DNA from 2 places in the Bacillus sp. FDAARGOS_235 genome. Region 2 is predicted to be linked to the other one. Evidence: predicted binding sites of a transcription regulator. Region 2 holds the regulator's gene; the other holds the start of a gene.
What was found. Region 2 encodes LexA, which represses DNA repair genes until DNA is damaged. Its sites were predicted from a motif close to CGAACATATGTTCG; they were not measured.

Region 1 (4,222 bases), 1.3 Mb from region 2:
CAAATGGTATTAAGTAAGGCGCTGCTAGATAAATATAAAGTTTCAGATGAGGAAGCAACAAAACAAGTAAAAGAAGCAAAAGATAAAATGGGCGACAATTTTAAAGAGACTTTAGAAAAACTTGGGTTAAAAAACGAAGATGAATTAAAAGAAAAAATGAAACCAGAAATTGCATTTGAAAAAGCGATTAAAGCGACTGTCACAGAAAAAGATGTAAAAGATAACTATAAACCAGAAATGAAGGTAAGTCATATTTTAGTAAAAGATGAAAAAACCGCTAAAGAAGTAAAAGAGAAAGTGAATAATGGTGAAGATTTTGCCGCTTTAGCGAAGCAGTACTCAGAAGATACTGGTTCAAAGGAACAGGGCGGGGAAATAGCTGGTTTTGGCCCTGGGCAAACTGTTAAAGAATTTGAGGAAGCTGCGTATAAATTAAATGCAGGACAAGTAAGTGAACCAGTTAAAACATCTTACGGTTACCATATTATTAAAGTGACCGATAAAAAAGAGTTGAAACCATTTGAAGAAGTGAAGGATAAGATCCGTAAAGATTTAGAACAACAAAGATTACAAGATACGACAGGTAAATGGAAACAGCAAGTAGTCAATGATTTATTAAAAGATGCTGATATTAAGGTGAATGATAAAGAATATAAAGAGACATTTAAATTTCTAGAAAAGAAATAATACGGATAAAAAAACAGAAATGTAGCATTTTGCTAGACTTCTGTTTTTTGTTTTTTTGAAAAAAGAATGCAGACTTCTTCGGTAAACACAATCATACTAGAATGATTCGGATAAGTAAAAAACAAAAAACTAAATAAAATAAAATTTTTAAAGGTAAAACTCTAGAAGTATTATGTAACTTGAATTAGAAAAGGGAACTCATATTGAGTTCCCTTTTCTAATTAGTGTGTGTGTTATAAAAAAGATAGTAAGACAATATAATATTACATTTAAATATTAAGAATTACAATGGAAAATTGTAGGAAAATGAAATTGGAAATAATAATCGTTTTAAAAAATGTTGATATAGTAATGTTTTGATTATTTTATTACATATAAATTAAGTATATAAATTTTTATAGTGGATCAACATAATTTGAAGAATAGTACATATAATATTTTTGAATAAACATTTGCAATATTATAGGAAGTGAAAAGTTGAGCATTCTATTAAAAAGGATGTTCTTTTTGTTATGAATATTTCTAAATGTATTATTTACTAGATGAATAAATGAAAGTGGGGGAGAATATATGAAAGTGATTTTTCAAAGAGAAGACGGAGGGAAAGTTTTTGAATCGAATGATGAAAATATAAGTGATTTATTAGCTATATTAAAAGAAACGAAAGGGATTAAAATTGGGATGGTTGAGTATGAAGTGTTAAAATATGAAATAGAGTATTTTCGTCATCCGAAAAGAGGAGAAACGGAGAGAGAGTTACATATAACCATACATCCTAAATATATGTAATGAATGGTAGCGATATCAAACTATTATGAAAGCAAAGGAGTATTTGATATTGTAATATGATATGTACGAAAAGAGAGTGTGGAAATCGCCCTCTTTTCACAGAAAACCTATAAGGAATAAATTGAATTACATTATAAATTTCTTAAATTTTGTGAGTTCGTTCATTATAATGTATGTTTGCGTTTAAGAATGGTTCATGCAAAAAAATAAAGGTTTGTAGTGTAGGCAGGGATTTTATATTCAATTAAACGAATATAATGTTGTAGTTTGTTGACGAATAATAAATGAAACTTTCATTCAGAAAGAAAGCTAGTCAAGATAAAAAAATAAAGTTGAAAATATAACGTATTAGAAAAAACGATTTCACTTTATGTGAAATCGTTTTTTATTCGCTAAATGTGTTTCAATGTGTAGAGAGTGAAAAGTTTGTTTTAAGGGAAAAAAATATAAATATGCTCCTTCTCAAAAGAACGTAGGTTCGTGTATAATTAGAACGAATGTTCTTTTTTGGTGCAGACCTTATACAATTTAGAAATAAATACGAACTTAGTAATTACTAAAAATGATGGAGTAACAGTATGTGTGAAATAGAGTGGATAAATGATCAAGGAGATAAAGAAATGAATCATGTAAAGAGGCAGAAAGAAGAAAGAGAGTGGGTTCCATTTACAGTAATGTCGGAACAATTGTTAAGTATGAGAAAGGTTATTGGTGAGAAATTAAAAGTGCAAAGGCCGATAGTAACAAATGAAGAAAAAGAAAGAATTTCTGATAAATTGCTAACGGCATTATTGTCTGAGCAAGAAATATTGGTGACATATTTTGAAGATGGCTACATACTTACAAGTTATATGACAGTCGTTCATATAGACCCGGTAAGGCAGATTATAATGTGCACAGACGCATTTTATAAAACTCACGTAATGAGTTTTACAGATGTAATTGAAATAATGTAATAGAAGCTGAACTTTAATATCCAGCTTCTATTATTTCTGATAGATGGAAGAAATAATGCGAAATAGCAGCTAGCTTCATGCTAACTGCTAAGCCCCAGGGAAAGGGAGAAAAAGATAGGTACTCCAACATTCAATAATAGCTGTGAAACAGCCTGATTATAGTATAGACAAATTTAAAATTCCTATACAGAAAGATGAAAAATAGGGTTAGGCTGTACCCACTTGATTTTGATCTGCAAGGTCCGAATCAAACGTATTAGTCGCACTAACACCGTTAAAAGTATTAACAACAAAACCAACGTTTGATGCGCCAGATCCATTGTAAGCTTTCGTATTTTCTTTCGGAGAAACGTTGTAGAAATCACCTAAGTTAAATGATCCGTTACTATTTTGTACAACTAAATTCCCTACAACTGAGGGCATAATTTTCACCTGCTTTATAATGAATTGTTAACATTACTATATGGGAGTAAAGTCCAAATGGTTCATGTAACAAAAATTGTGGAATAGTAAAACGTTTCAAGCGTGGCTTTCAATAAAAGTGTGTTAAACTTAATATGAGTTGGATAATAAAAAAGAAATAATTTGTATAATTAATATATACGAAAACAAAGGAGGCAAAATGTTATGAATAACGTTATAAAAAAAGTAGATTTATCAGATGCAAAATCAAGTAATCTTGTTGCGCTTATTTATAGCAATGAAGTTATATTGATTGAAAACGCATTTTGTCCAAATGAAATAAAATTAAAGTTTAATGAGATTGCAATTTTATCTGCAATTAAAACAGCTCATATTGCAAAAGTGTCCATCAGAAAAGAACTTGAAGCGCTTTTTCATGATACAGGAGTATTACTGGTGAAACAAAGTGCTGAAGTTGGTAGCAGTCAATCTATAACAATGCATTTTGAGCAGTTCAAAAAATTACAATATGAAATTGAGCTTTTAAATAAAAGTATGTAATCAGGCTAGTTGAAGATTTTTTCACAAAAGTGGACTGTGTTATGTTGAAAAGTGGATTGGAAATTATTTAGATGAATCGCACTATAAACATAAATATAGTTTTATGAAAATGCAGGGTAATGAGGATTTTCAAGCTGGTAAATTAGGTACAGTTTATATGTATCAATGTAAAAATGCGGGAAAGAAAAGTTGCAATTTAAAAATTAATAATGAAATAAACAACGAATTTTTAAATATGTAAACGGGAGTAACCATTATGGTTACTCTTTTGTTTATGTGTGCAATATTAAAAATACTTCTAAAGTATGAAGTGTTTTTAATACTTTAGTAAATAGATAAATGAAGGTTAAAGGAGTAAAATATGGTAAAGGGAGGCGAGGGATTGAAGCGAAATGACATTAGGAAACTCGTAATTATTACAGGAGTGACGCAAGGATTAGGACGCGCGATGGTTGATCGATTTCATGAATTGGGATGGAACATATGTGGATGTGGACGTTCAAAAGATAAAATTGAAGAACTAAAAAAACAATACGGTAATACACATGATTTTCAAATAATTGATGTTTCAGATTCGCAGCAAGTTAGTAGTTGGGCAAATGATATCCTTACTAAATATCGGGCTCCCGACTTGTTAATAAATAATGCATCAATTGTGAATCAAAATGCACCAATTTGGAAAGTTACCGCTGGGGAATTTGAAAATGTAATGAATGTAAACGTGAATGGTGTAGTAAATGTAATAAGAGCATTTGTCCCAGCAATGGTAGATAGAAAAGAAGGAATTATTATTAATATGAGTTCTAGTTGGGGAAGAGAAGGTGAGG
Region 2 (4,222 bases):
ACTTCCCGTACTTATCAGCAAACATTTTAGATAAAAACATAAAAGAACCTTATTTCGGGAAACCCTATATAATAAAACATATTGAATCAAATATAAAAATTGCTATTTTAGGGGCAACAACACATTACATCCCGAATTGGGAACAGGCCCATCATATTAAAGATTTACTATTTGAAGATGCATTAGAAACAATAAAAAAGTGGGTTCCTTACATCCGTAAACATGAGCAGCCCGATTTACTAGTCGTAGCCTATCACGGGGGATTTGAACGCGATTTTCAAACAGGAGTACCGACTGAAGTTTTAACAGGTGAAAACCAAGGATACGCAATGTATGATGAAATTGATGGTATAGATATTTTACTAACAGGCCACCAACACCGAGAAATTGCTCAAACTTTAGATAATGGTGTAACAATTTTACAGACCGGATGCAATGGACACTCCGTTGGAAAGGTAAAAGTAATATTCGAAAAAACAGAACAAAAATGGGTAAAGAAAAATAGTTACGCACAATTATTGCCTGTGCAAGGAATCGAGGCCGACAAAGATGTTCTTTCCTTGGTCGCCGATTATGAAGAGAAAACACAAAAATGGCTTGATCAGCCTATTGGCATCATTCATGGAGACATGCGAATTTCAGATGCTATGCAAACTCGTTTGCAAGACCATCCTTTTATTGAATTCATAAATAAAATCCAGATGGATATAGCTAACGTTTCTATTTCTTGTACAAGTTTGTTTCATAATACATCTCCAGGATTCCCGAAACATGTCACAATGCGGGATATCGTTTCCAATTATATTTACCCAAACACATTAAAAGTTATTCGAGTGACTGGAGCCGATATAAAAGATGCTCTCGAACTTTCTGCTTCTTATTTCACATTAAATAAAGTTGGAGATATAATTGTTAATCCTGCATTCATAGAACCAAAACCTGCGCATTATAATTACGATATGTGGGAAGGGATTTCGTATGTATTAAACATTTCAAAACCAATTGGTGAAAGAGTAGAGTCTTTACAGTATAAAGGCGCTACACTCGATATAAATGAAGAATATGACGTTGTTATGAATAATTATCGAGCAAACGGCGGAGGGAACTTCTTCATGTTTCAAAATAAACCAGTAATAAAAGATATTCCAACAGATATGTCTGAACTTATTGCTAACTATATATTGAAGCATAAAAGAATAGAAGCAACGAGAAATAACAACTGGAAAGTTATTAAATAACAAATAAAAAAGATGGGCTTCGCCCATCTTTTAATTTAATTTTGCATTATCTTGCTTTTTTAAAGCTTTTAATTTCGCTGGTGTAACATCTGTACCTTCTTCGTTAACGACTTTAATTCCTTTAAGTTCGTTTAACATATTTTGACGAAATCCTTTTAAATATTGTTCTCGTAGCGATTGACGCTCACGTTGTTCTTCTTCAGTTAAACCTTCAGCTTTTGCTTTTTTCGCTAAGAAGTTAATGCGTTCAACGAGTTCGTGATTAAGCATCTCGAATCCCCCTTCTAATCAAAACTGATTATTATCATACAATAGTTACTCTTCTTTATCAAGCAATTGCTTTGTATACTCTACGTATCTACGATGTACAGTCGCTTTTGAAACATTATGACCAAATCCACGAAGCGTTGCCGCAATTTCTTCGAAAGTGAGTTCACTCTTGCGCAAACGTACAATTTCCTCAATTGGCACTTCTTTTTTCTCTCGCCCTACGCTTAAATGACGATTTTTCAAATTATTTTCTGGCCGATAGCCTTTTTCTACCGCGCGTTGCATACCACGTTTAATTTTCAAGTTATGAATCTTTCTTTGATATTCTTCAACAATACTAATTATATCTAATACCATCGAATCAGAATCCGACAATTGTAATTCACCATTATGCGTATGTGTATATACTTTTATTCCCTCTTTATGTAAACAATGCATTAACGCAATCTTCGCATTCCCTCTACCAAGACGTGTTTCATCTTGTATTAGAAGTGCATCAACTTGTTCATCTCGAATTGTATCTAATACTTCTAATATGCCATCACGTTCAATTGTATAGCCACTAGCCTGTTCCTCAATCACTTTTGTCACATTCATTTCATAGCGCTCAGCTAAATGCAATAATTCATCCTTTTGACGCAATAACGATGTTTCTTGTGCTTCTTTTGTTGTACTCACACGTGCATAAACAATTGCATTCATTTTGAACCCTTCTTTCTCGCTATATTTTCTCTCTAGTGTATCATAAATCTCCCTTTTGTTCGAACTTATGTTTGTAGAATGTTTTTTCGCATGTTATACTTATTAATAAGAAAAACGAAAGAAAACGAGGTGTTAGAAAACATGGAAAAGTTAACGAAACGCCAGCAAGACATTCTCGACTTTATTAAGCTAAAAGTACAAGAAAAAGGATATCCACCTTCCGTACGTGAAATCGGTCAAGCAGTCGGTCTCGCTTCTAGTTCTACAGTGCACGGACATTTATCACGACTAGAAGAAAAGGGCTATATCCGACGCGATCCAACAAAACCACGAGCAATCGAAATTTTAGGCGATGACCGAATGGATACAGAAACACAATCTGTTATTCAAGTTCCAATCGTCGGAAAAGTTACTGCCGGTTTACCGATTACAGCAGTCGAAAGTGTAGAAGAGCACTTCCCACTTCCAGCTAGTATCGTTTCTGGATCAGATCAAGTATTTATGTTACGTATTTCTGGAGATAGCATGATTGAAGCTGGTATCTTTGATGGAGATTTAGTTGTTGTCCGCCAACAACAATCTGCATACAACGGTGAAATTGTCGTTGCCTTAACAGAGGATAACGAAGCAACTGTTAAACGTTTCTATAAAGAAAAAGACCACTTCCGTCTACAGCCGGAAAACTCTTCATTAGAACCTATCATTTTAAAACAAGTGTCAGTTATTGGAAAAGTAATTGGCGTATATCGTGATTTACATTAAAAATAATAAAAGAAGATAATTCCCTTATTTATATAGGGAATTATCTTCTTTTATATATTGGTAGATTTTAATTCATTCCAAAAAACTCGAATGAATCTATCTTCTCATCTATTATTAACGTGTTTCTATAGTAACATCTCCAGCAGCCGTTTTGCCGCTAATCTTTTTACTCCCATTACCAATTGTTACGTTTTTATTTTCCTCATTAAAAATTGTCACATCTCCACCAGGAGTTTGCCCAGTTATTACTGCATCTTTTGGTTTTTCCGATAAAGTAATAGTTACATCTCCAGCAGTTGAGCTTGCCTCTACATCATACTTAGGATCATGATCCATAATATATACATCCCCACTAGTCGTTTTTGCTGTTACTTTCCCCATAACCTTTTTAAAGTTCACCTCACCAGCTTTTGTAGATCCCTCTACGTTCTTAGCTGTTACATACTTCAAATCCACTTCTCCTGCCAGCGTTCCAACATTTACGCGGTCACTTTTCACATCACTTATTTCTATTTGTCCAGCTGCTGAATTTACTTTGATCTCTTGGTAAGAACGTTCTGGTACAAATATAGTCAATGTAGACGTTTGAAATCCGAAATTGTAAAAGGAAAAATCAAACGAAACATCTTTTTTTCTTTCCCCAATAACTTTTAATGTGTCACCATCTTCAGTAATACGAATTTCTTGTTTACTTACATCTCCTGTTTGCTTTACATAAAAAGAGGCATCCGGAGATTTTTGGACGACAATATCCCCAGCCCCTAACTTAACTTCTATATTTTTTAACGTTTCGTTTTTAATTACGTCTTCTTTATCGCCTTTTTCTGCAGTTTGTACTGCTTTTTCATATGTTTGTGAAATCCCTATTACTCCAATAATGATACAAGCGATAGCTACTAACAATATTTTTTTCATCATCTACTCCCCTTTTATCATTTTGAAGTTCCATATCACATAACGTACGCACAATCTTTTAAACCACTTCGTACTATAATACGCTATCATACATAACAACAAACCTACTCCAACAAATGTTATACTAACGAAAAGATCCAACCATATAAAAGTGCCCATAAATACTTTTACGATAACGAAAAATGGTGTCACTACACTAGCAATCCCACCGACCCAAAAAGAAAATATAAAACCGATAATTGCAACTAAAGGGCCTAACACGATAATAAAATTAAATAAACTAAGTCCAATCGCCGCCATGACAGCTCTTGTAACATTTGAAGTCGATGGATCTT

Region 1: A6J74_RS05435 (YolD-like family protein) is a predicted target of LexA. The motif match lies at 1,944-1,957, and genes of this name have one in related genera.

What each region holds. Positions count from the first base shown of each region.
Region 1 covers NZ_CP020437.2:749,365-753,586, reverse strand. The annotation lists gene A6J74_RS05445 (peptidylprolyl isomerase PrsA) at 1-687, shown strand, start outside; gene A6J74_RS05440 (hypothetical protein) at 1,258-1,476, shown strand; gene A6J74_RS05435 (YolD-like family protein) at 2,097-2,432, shown strand; gene gerPF (spore germination protein GerPF) at 2,640-2,855, opposite strand; gene A6J74_RS05425 (hypothetical protein) at 3,060-3,395, shown strand; gene A6J74_RS05420 (SDR family oxidoreductase) at 3,757-4,222, shown strand, end outside.
Region 2 covers NZ_CP020437.2:4,698,560-4,702,781, reverse strand. The annotation lists gene A6J74_RS26635 (bifunctional metallophosphatase/5'-nucleotidase) at 1-1,238, shown strand, start outside; gene A6J74_RS26630 (DUF896 domain-containing protein) at 1,269-1,508, opposite strand; gene A6J74_RS26625 (YneB family resolvase-like protein) at 1,554-2,210, opposite strand; gene lexA (transcriptional repressor LexA) at 2,352-2,972, shown strand; gene A6J74_RS26615 (DUF4097 family beta strand repeat-containing protein) at 3,087-3,890, opposite strand; gene A6J74_RS26610 (DUF1700 domain-containing protein) at 3,891-4,222, opposite strand, start outside.